3 regions of the Zhengella sedimenti genome follow, and region 2 is predicted to be linked to each of the others. Evidence: riboswitches for the same ligand, from Rfam matches in the RefSeq annotation. Region 2 holds a riboswitch; each other region holds the start of a gene.
The links. A riboswitch is a leader RNA that binds a small molecule or an ion and turns the genes downstream of it on or off. The one in region 2 is predicted to bind S-adenosylmethionine.

Region 1 (3,273 bases), on a different contig from region 2:
GGCGGCGCTCCTGTTCAGCTTCTACGCCAACGGCGCCAGCTTCCTCGCCTATGCCGTGCTGGCCGAACGCCATGCCATGGAGACGGTGGCGCGGGGCGACAAGTCGATCTATTTCACAACCGGCCTGGCCGAGGCCACCGAGACCATCGCGGTCTTCGCCGCCATGTGCCTGTTCCCGTCCTGGTTTGCCGTCATCGCATGGGGCTTTGCCGCCGTCTGCCTCTACACGGCAGCCATGCGCATCCTTCTGGCCCGGCGCACTTTCGCCGGGCGCGGCTGAGCGTTTCACACCCGCGCCAGCGCCTGTTCGATGTCGGCGATCAGGTCGTCGCCGTGTTCCAGTCCGACAGACAGGCGCACCGTGCCGGGCCGGATGCCCTGTTCCAGCCGCGCCTCTTCGCTCAGGTTCTTGTGCGTCGTCGTGGTGGGATGGGTCACGAGGCTCTTGGCGTCGCCCAGGTTGTTGGAGATGGCGAAGATCGAAAGCGCGTTCTCGAAGGCGAAGGCCGCTTTCTTTCCGCCCTTCAGCTCCATGCAGACCATGGTCGAGCCGCCCGTCATCTGCCGCGCCACGATGCCCGCCTGCGGATGGTCGGCCCGGCCGGGATAGATGACCTGCGCCACCTTGCCGTGGCCGGCCAGGAAATCGGCGATGCGCGCGGCCGACGCGGTCTGTTGCGCCACGCGCAGCGGCAGGGTTTCGAGCCCCTTGAGCAGGGTCCACGCGTTGAACGGCGAAAGGCTGGGGCCGGTGTGGCGGAAATAGTCGTGCAGGTTCTCGTCGATCCAGTCCTTCGACGACAGGACGATGCCGCCGAGGCACCGGCCCTGCCCGTCGATATGCTTGGTCGCCGAATAGACGATGACATGCGCGCCAAGCTCCAGCGGCTTCTGGTAGAGCGGTGTGGCGAAGACATTGTCCACGACGACCGTGATGCCGTTGGCATTGGCGATGTCCGCGACCGCGGCAATGTCGATGACCGCCAGCGTCGGATTGGTCGGGCTTTCCAGGAAGAACACCTTCGTGTTGGGCCGGCGCGCCGCTTCCCATTCCTCAAGCTTCGTCCCGTCGATGATGGTCGCCTCGATGCCGAATTTCGGGCACAGCGTCTCTGCCACCCAGCGGCATGAACCGAAAAGCTGCTTGGCGGCGACGAGATGGTCGCCGGCCTTCAACTGGCAGAGCAGGGCGGCCGACACGGCGGCCATGCCGGAAGCCATCGCGCGCGCATCCTCCGCGCCCTCCAACGCCGCCATGCGCTTCTCGAACATGTCGACGGTCGGGTTCGCATAGCGCGAATAGATGAAGCCGGGTTCCTCGCCCTTGAAACGGGCTTCCGCGGCTTCCGCGCTGTCATAGACAAAGCCCTGCGTCAGGTACATCGCTTCCGACGTCTCGCCAAACTGCGAACGCAGCGTGCCGCCATGAACGAGGGTGGTCTGCGGGTGGAGGGGGCGCTTCGTGTCGACCATCATGTCTGCCTTCACAAACAAAAAACCGGCCGCGAAAGTCGCAAAGCCGGTGTCATGCGGCCCCTTTTAGCGACTTGTTTAACGTGGCTGCAAGCCGGCCGGCCAAATCACCACGGGATAAACCGGCTTATATGGCCGCGCGCGCCTTGCGTCAACGAAGTTGCGCGCTAAAGCTGTCCGGTCAGACAGGGGAGTGGGCAAAGTGCGCCAGACAGGCATCCTGCCGGACCGGGACATAGCGGAACTGTTCAGCAAGGGCGGGCTGAAGAGCAGCCGTCCGCTGGACGACGACCAGATCCAGCCGGCGAGCCTGGACTTGCGCCTCGGCCACACGGCCTATCGCGTGCGCGCCTCCTTCCTGCCCGGCCCGGTGGCGACCGTGGAAAGCAAGCTGGACCGCCTCAAGCTGCACGAGATCGACCTGTCGGAAGGCGCCGTGCTGGAAACCGGCTGCGTCTACATCATCCCGCTGCTTGAAAGCCTCGCCCTGCCCGACACCGTCTCGGCCTCGGCCAATCCGAAAAGCTCCACCGGACGGCTCGACATCTTCACCCGCATCATGACCGACCATGGCCGCGAGTTCGACAAGATCGCGCGCGGCTATGCCGGTCCGCTCTTCATCGAGGTCAGCCCGCGAACCTTTCCGATTGTCGTGCGCACGGGATCGCGGCTGAGCCAGATCCGTTTCCGCACCGGTCATTCGCTGCTGTCCGAAGGCGAACTGATGCTCCTGCATCGCTCCGAGGCGCTGGTCGACGAGGGCGAGCCGCACATTTCCGGGGGTGGCCTGGCCGTGTCGATCGACCTGATGGGCGGCGAAGGCGGCCTCATCGGCTATCGCGGCAAGCACCACACCGGCCTTGTCGACGTGGACCGGCGCGCCGCCCACGACGTGCTCGACTTCTGGGAACCGCTGCAGGGCAGGGGGCTCGGCGAACTGGTGCTCGATCCGGACGAGTTCTACATCCTTGTCAGCCGCGAGGCTGTGCACGTGCCGCCCGACTTTGCTGCCGAGATGACGCCCTTCGATCCGCTCGTCGGCGAATTCCGCGTCCACTATGCCGGTTTTTTCGATCCCGGTTTCGGCCATGCCTCGGCCGGCGGTCAGGGTGCGCGCGCCGTGCTGGAAGTGCGCAGCCACGAAGTGCCCTTCATCCTCGAACACGGCCAGATCGTCGGCCGGCTGGTCTATGAGCACATGCTGGCCCGGCCGGACATGCTCTACGGCGCCGACCTGAAATCCAACTACCAGGCGCAGGGCCTGAAACTGTCCAAGCATTTCCGCTGAGCGTTTGCGCCTTGACGCCGGGCGGGCCGCATGGCTCGCTGGTCTGTGCAACACGTGCTTCACCGGAGCGGGGATACGGCAATGGCGATCTACCCGGAACTGGCCGAGAAATTCGAGAAGCTTCAGGACGATCTGGAAAAGGCGATTGCCGAGCAGCGCCAGGCCTTCAACTACCGCATCGAGCGTGGCCGTGTGGTCTTCGAGAAGGAGGTCCTGCGCCTGCACAGGCAGATGCGCACGCGCTTGCTGAGCTATGTCGCGGGCGCCCGGCTTCGCGTGGTCCTGACGGCGCCCTTCATCTATTCCGTCTTCGTTCCGCTCGTCCTGCTTGACCTCTTCGTCACGATCTACCAGGCCGTCTGTTTCCCCGCCTACGGCCTGCAAAAGGTGCGCCGGGGCGACTATATCGTCTTCGACCGCTACAAGCTGGCCTATCTGAACGGGCTGGAAAAGCTCAATTGCTGGTATTGTTCCTATGCCAACGGCCTGCTTGCCTATGTGCGCGAGATCGC
Region 2 (3,273 bases):
AGTTCCGGGCTCAGGACGATGGCCAGGAACGAGCGTCCCTTGAGGCGAATGGCTTGGGTCGTGCCGGTTAACACTCTGGTCATCCAGGTAAAGATTCTCTTACCTGATGGATAGGTTAACCATGGTTAACAAATGGTTAACGGGGCGCCCCGCGCCATGCCGCCAGATGGCAGTCCGGCGGGTGGCCTAACGGGCATACTTGATGAAGGGCGTCACCGTGGCGACACGGTCATAGAGCCTGCGGGCTTCATGGTTGAATTCCTGCGTCAGCCAGTAGACCGCGGGACATCCTTGCGCGTCGGCGGCGGCATAGACCGCCTCGATCAATGCGCGTCCGACACCGGTGCCGCGCACCTGCGGATCGGCATAGAGGTCCTGCAGATAGCAGACGTCCTCGATCTTCCAGCCGTGGCGATGGAACAGGAAATGGACAAGGCCGACCGGCCTGCCATCCTTCAGCGCCAGCAGGCCGCGAAATTCGCCCGGAGCCCCGGCATTGCCGCGCAGAATGCGTTCGAAGGACGAGCGGTATACCTCTTCGGACACCGCTGTCTCGTAGAAGTCCAGATAGGCCGTCCAGAGCCGGCGCCATTGCTCTTCATCTCCGGCTTCCAGCGGCCGGATCGTCAGTCCCGCGATTTGCGTCATCACATCCTCACAATCACAGCCATTGGCGGTCGCGTCCGATATCATCCATGTCGAAGGGAGTGGTCTGGTAGACCTGGTTGATCCAGTTGCCGAACAGGAGATGGGCGTGGGAGCGCCAGCGATTGAGCGGCTGGTTGGCCGGGTTGTCGTCCGGGTAGTAGTTGTGCGGCACTGAAATCGGCACATGGGCCGCGACATCGCGCTCGTACTCCTCCTTCAGCGAGGTGGAATCATACTCGATGTGATTGAAGATGTAGAGCCGGTTGCCGGCCTTCTCGGATATCAGGCAGGGACCGGTGTCGGGGCTGTCCATCAGCAGTTCCAGGCCGTTCTTGCCTTCCAGGTCGGCCTTGCGCACCTCTGTCCAGCGCGAGACCGGGATCTGGAAATCGTCCGAAAAGCCGGCGAGATAGGGCGAGACGGGGTTGAGGTTCTTGTGGCGGTAGACGCCGAACGCCTTCTTTTCCAGCGCGTATTTCGGCACCTTGTGGAAGTGCCAGATGGCGGCCATGGCGCCCCAGCAGATGTTGAAGGTGGAGTGGACGTTGGTTACCGTCCAGTCGAAGATGGCTTCCATTTCCTCCCAGTAGGCCACGTCCTCGAAGGGCAGCAGTTCAATAGGCGCGCCGGTGATGATGAATCCGTCGAACTTGCGGTGCCGGACTTCTTCCCAGGTCTGGTAGAAGGAAATCAGGTGATCGGCCGGCGTGTTCTTCGGCGTGTGGCCGCTCACGCGCACCAGCGAGAACTCGATCTGAAGCGGTGTGGCACCGATCAGCCGCGCGATCTGGGTCTCGGTGCGGATCTTGTTGGGCATCAGGTTCAGGAGCGCGATCTGCAACGGCCGGATGTCCTGGCGAATCGCGGATGATTCGTTCATCACGGACACGCCCTCGCGCACGAGGATGTCGCGGGCGGGGAGGGCATCGGGAATGCGGATCGGCATGTTCGGACTCCAGAACTCTAACGACCGGCCGCAATGACTTCGCTGCCGGTTCCGTGACGCTCCTGCTGTCCGCGGCCCTTTTAGCGAGTTGTTTTACGTGGCTGCAAGCCGGCCGGCCAAATCACCACGGCGGCGAAACTAGCGCTTGGCGCTCACAGGGTCAATCTGCCACGTCATTTGCCGCAAGTGCGACAACAGTTGGCCTCGCTTTTGACGGAAAAAACGTTTACCGGGCAGAAAACAAGATCACCAGACTTTGCCGCCTGGCGGCGGACGGGGAGGACCATGAAGGATACAAAGCGCTGGAGCGGCCGCTTGCGGTCGTTCGCACAAGCCGATGACAGGCGCGGATTTCGCGAACTGGCATTGACGCTCGGACTCCTGGCTGTGCTCTGGCTGGCGGCGGCGCTGCTTTTTGCCGCAGGCCATTGGCTGCTGTCGCTGCCGCTTCTGCCGCTTGCGGCGCTCATGCTGGTGCGGCTGTTCATCATCCAGCACGATTGCGGTCACGGTTCGCTGTTCACCACGGCGGCGCTGAACGACCGAGTCGGCAGGTTGCTCGGCGTGCTGACCTTCACACCCTATGGCTACTGGCGCCACAGCCACAACCTGCATCATGCCGGTTCCGGCAATCTCGACCGGCGCGGCATCGGCGACATCAGCACGCTGACGACGGAGGAATACCGCGCGCTGGGCTTGTGGGGCCGGCTTGCCTATCGCGCCTACCGCCATCCGCTGGTGATGTTCGTCATCGGGCCGGCCTATGTGTTCCTGGTCCAGCAACGCTGGCCTTCGGGTTTCACCGACCGCCGTGAAGCCTGGGTTTCCGCGCTCGGCACCAATGCCGGGATTCTCCTTTTCCACGGCGCGTTGTGGTACGTCTTCGGCTGGCAGGTGATGTTGGCGGTCCATCTTCCGGTGATCCTGATGGGCGCGGTGGCCGGCGTGTGGCTCTTCTACATCCAGCACCAGTTCGACCCGACCTTCTGGGCGCGGGCGCCGGAATGGGAGCGCGAGCAGGCCGCCCTCGAGGGATCCTCGTTCTATGACCTGCCGCGGCCGCTGATGTGGGCCACCGGCTATATCGGCATCCACCATGTGCATCACCTTGCGGCGCGCGTGCCCTTCTGGCGCCTGCCCGAAGTGCTGAAGGCCTATCCGGAATTCCGCGACAAGGGCCGCCTGACCTTCTGGCAGAGCCTGAAATGCGTCCGCCTGACGCTATGGGATGAGCCCACCCACAGGTTGGTCTCCTTTGCCGACTTCAGGCGGATGGAGGCGGCGTAGGCGCGGCCTGGCCGGCCGCCTCGCGCCCTTTCGGGCTCATGGCGTAGATCCCGGTCGCGACCCTCTCGAACCAGCCATAGTGATTGTCCGCCATGATGCGCCGGGCCGTTTCCACCCCGGTCGCACGGGCCACGAGCGCGGCCTTGCTTGGCCCGTTGCACGCCAGATGGGCGAGGCAGAGCATGGCGTCCTGGCGGTAGGCCGTCGTGATGGCGGTGCGCACGGACCCGCCGGTATTCGGATCGCCGACAAGCCGTTCGAACTCCCTGAGAAGGCGGCCCTTGCGCGGCTTCGACTTGCGCGGGCTGTAGGGGGCCGGATCGAGGCGGATCTCTGCGAAGCCGTCGGCCAGGCGGATGGTGATGAGGCCGAGGCCGAGCCGCCGGCACAGC
Region 3 (3,273 bases), on a different contig from region 2:
TTCAATGATCTCCTTCGACAGGAACCCGTGTTTGTACCAGAGTTGCGCCTCTTCAGGCCCCACCTCGGCATCAATGAGCCGCGCAGCCACCGACGGTTCGATCGCCGTGTCATACCAGAGCTTCAGCGCGGCAGCGTCACAACGACTTTCCCCTCGATCAAGGGCGCCGGCAACCGGCATGAAATGGAGCGGGATGCCGGACTGCTTCAGACCATCCATGGCTTCAATGGATGCCCCGTCGTCGATCGCCTCGCGCACCCAATCGACGTCATAGCGGCGTGCTTGGCACGCGCGCAGGAAGTCGGCGGAAACGGGTTTCTGGATCAGGGCCCATATCACCGACTCGCGTTTGCGCTGTGGATCGATCTGACCGTAAACGTGGATCAGCTCTTCCAGCGCTTCAGGTGTGTAGCCTGCAGCCTTGGCCTTCGTCGCATCGATCGAGATCAAGCCCATGTCGATCCATTTGCGAAGCTCCTCTCCTTCAACGGAGATGTTGCGGTCGTAAACATATGTCGTTTTCAGTCTGCTCGGCGGTTCAATCAGATAGCGCAGGTCCTCCATCGACAATCTCTTCAAGAGTTCCCTGGATGGCGTGTGAATCCCGAGCGCCTTCAGTTTCGCATCGAGTTCTCTGGCTTCCTTCGTCTTCATGTCCGGTTTTCCCTGTTCGTCCTGGCCGGTGATGTGCGATGCGATGAAGTCATCTGCGTCATCGCTCCACGTCACCCACGACGGCCTTCTCCCAGGAAAATTCCGGACGGCCGAAATGACCAAAGGTCGAGGTCGTGCGGAAGGCTGGCTGATCAAGGTTCAGCCGTCGAAGGATCGAAGCCGGGCGCATCAGGTCGAAGAGATCGATCCCCTCGCCGCGGTAGCGGACAGCAGGATCCTGACCATCGGACGTGCCGAACGTGTCAAAGCGAACATCGATCGGCCTGGACATTCCGATTGCGTAGGCCACACGGACTTCGCAGGCACGCGCCCACCCCCGCGCGACGACATCGCGTGCAAGCTGGCGAGCCGCATAGGCGGCGGACCGGTCCACCTTGGTCGCATCCTTTCCGGAGAACGCGCCGCCGCCATGGCGGGCATAGCCACCATAGGTATCGACAATGATCTTCCGGCCCGTGAGCCCCGCATCCGCCGCGGGCCCGCCATGAACGAAGCTGCCGGCCGGATTGATGAAGATCTTCACATCCGGCCTCAGCCAGTCGCCGAGGACCGGTTCGATGAGCGAGGTTCTGACCAGGTCGCGCAGGTCAGCGAGAGCCAGTTGCGCATCGTGTTGCGTCGAGACGACGACGGTATCGATGCCGACAGGTCGGCCATTCTCGTACGCCACGGTCACCTGGGACTTCGCGTCCGGACCCAGCAGCGCGCCCTCGGGCAAGAGGCGGAGTTCGCGCTGCCGGCGCATCAAGGCATGGGCAAGTTCAATCGGCAGCGGCATCAAGGCATCGGTTTCGTCGCACGCAAAGCCGAACATGATGCCCTGGTCCCCTGCCCCGAGTTCCAGCCCATCCACGCCAGCCTTGATCTCCGGCGACTGCAGGGTGACATCCTCGATGACGATGAGGTTGTCGGGATCAAGACCCCAGTGCCCGCCTGCATGACCGATGTCGCAAAGAACGCCTCTTGCGATGGCGCCAAGGTCCAACTGGGCACCCGTGGTGATTTCCCCGAGAAGACAGAGCGTGCGGCCCTTCAGGGCCGTTTCGATGGCGACGCGCGATCCCGGATCTTGGCTGAGGCATGCGTCCAGGATGGTGTCTGAGACCTGGTCGCAGATCTTGTCGGGGTGGCCGTCGGAGACGCTTTCCGATGTGAACAGGCCGGACTGAACGAGCATATCAATATCTTTCTCTCTTTAGTGCTTCTGGGGTCATCCCACGGCGCACAAGCTGAAAATCAAATGCCGGACCGAATGGGTCGGTCACCCGGTGGTTTCTGCTGTCTTCCTTGTTGGTCGAGTTCCTCCTGTACAGTTCTGCTGCGACCGCACGTGTGGCTTCATCCTCGCGCGGCTGATGATCATGATGCAGCCGCACATGTTTCCGACCGCGCCAAACCAAGCGAGGTCAGCCAAAGATCGCAGCAGGAGAAATTGATTGATGGGCCCGCTTGGTTGCCAGTTGGCCGCATCCCCTGTTCGGGTACCACCTTGCCCGGGCGGGCAGGTTGGCGAGGGCTACACCCTCATCCTGATGCTTGATGGCTTTCGTACAATGAATCTCGCTGATGAACAAGCGGCTGCCCAGGCCGAAGTCGATTATCAAGCAAAGCTGGTGCGTACACGTTCAGCGCATAGCACCTCCCTCACCAACACAATGCGTACCCATTCAGTCGGATCGGTTTGGCGAGTTCCTCAACCATGGCCATGGCTTCGATGGACAAGATCGTCTGCTAGATGCGGCCCGGATAGATGGTTGCAGAACAGCGACCGCGCAGGCGGCTTTAGGGGTCGATTGTTGCGTGTCTGCTTTTGGGCGGGTTCCCTGGAGAACCGGTGACATGCCATTGAATTGTCATCCAGTGGCATGTCACGTGTTAATGAAGAGCCTCAGTGACTTGACTGCCTCGTTCGCCATATTTCTACTGCTATACTATGCATTTCTCACGAGAAAAGTTCGATGACATTCAACGCGCGATCAGACTTGCGCTGGTATCAACCGCGCTGAAAGATGCGGAACGAAAATTTCTCCGCGATATGCAGGCGAAGCTCGATCAGTACGGATCCCGGACCTTTTTGAGTGACAAGGAGTTCCGGCACCTCATGAAGCTGACGGGCAAATATGGTGAACCGAAGCAACAGAACGCTCACGGGTCACGTAGACCGAACGGCCATGGGTTTGGACAACGCCGAAGACGTGGATGGCAACCGGCTATCGGACTGGCAATCATCGCCATCACGCTGGGTCTTGTTTTCATGTACATTGGCGCAGAACGTTTTCCGGAATACTTTGGTCCCGTCGTGGCTATCTCCAGCGGCCAGGAAATCGTCGGACGCGTAACCCATGTGCGGGACGGCGACACGATCGAGGTATCTGGGATCCCTATCCGTTTCGGCTCTCTTGATTGTGCCGAGTCGGGAACCAGCGCGGGTGAACGCGCGACGGCTCGAATGCGGACGCTTGTAGCTGGGCAGATACTGACTTGCTACCTAAACGGTCGCACGAGCTACGATCGCAAGATAGGGAGTTGCCGGCTGCAGGACGGGCGGGACCTTGGCGCAATAATGATCCGCGGCGGTTACTGTGGTCGTTTCTGGTG

Region 1: another riboswitch for S-adenosylmethionine. It lies ahead of ACLB6G_RS14135 (O-succinylhomoserine sulfhydrylase); the one in region 2 lies ahead of metA (homoserine O-acetyltransferase MetA).
Region 3: another riboswitch for S-adenosylmethionine. It lies ahead of metK (methionine adenosyltransferase); the one in region 2 lies ahead of metA (homoserine O-acetyltransferase MetA).

The regions. Positions count from the first base shown of each region.
Region 1 covers NZ_JBKFFP010000005.1:40,096-43,368, forward strand. The annotation lists gene ACLB6G_RS14130 (CDP-alcohol phosphatidyltransferase family protein) at 1-280, shown strand, start outside; gene ACLB6G_RS14135 (O-succinylhomoserine sulfhydrylase) at 286-1,476, opposite strand; SAM riboswitch at 1,519-1,597, opposite strand; gene ACLB6G_RS14140 (2'-deoxycytidine 5'-triphosphate deaminase) at 1,676-2,761, shown strand; gene ACLB6G_RS14145 (hypothetical protein) at 2,843-3,273, shown strand, end outside.
Region 2 covers NZ_JBKFFP010000001.1:821,192-824,464, forward strand. The annotation lists gene minC (septum site-determining protein MinC) at 1-83, opposite strand, end outside; gene ACLB6G_RS04085 (GNAT family N-acetyltransferase) at 187-648, opposite strand; gene metA (homoserine O-acetyltransferase MetA) at 662-1,594, opposite strand; SAM riboswitch at 1,654-1,732, opposite strand; gene ACLB6G_RS04095 (fatty acid desaturase) at 1,880-2,881, shown strand; gene ACLB6G_RS04100 (DUF2161 domain-containing phosphodiesterase) at 2,859-3,273, opposite strand, start outside.
Region 3 covers NZ_JBKFFP010000003.1:12,413-15,685, reverse strand. The annotation lists gene ACLB6G_RS09490 (hypothetical protein) at 1-654, opposite strand, end outside; gene metK (methionine adenosyltransferase) at 713-1,852, opposite strand; SAM-I-IV-variant riboswitch at 2,115-2,216, opposite strand; gene ACLB6G_RS09480 (thermonuclease family protein) at 2,609-3,273, shown strand, end outside.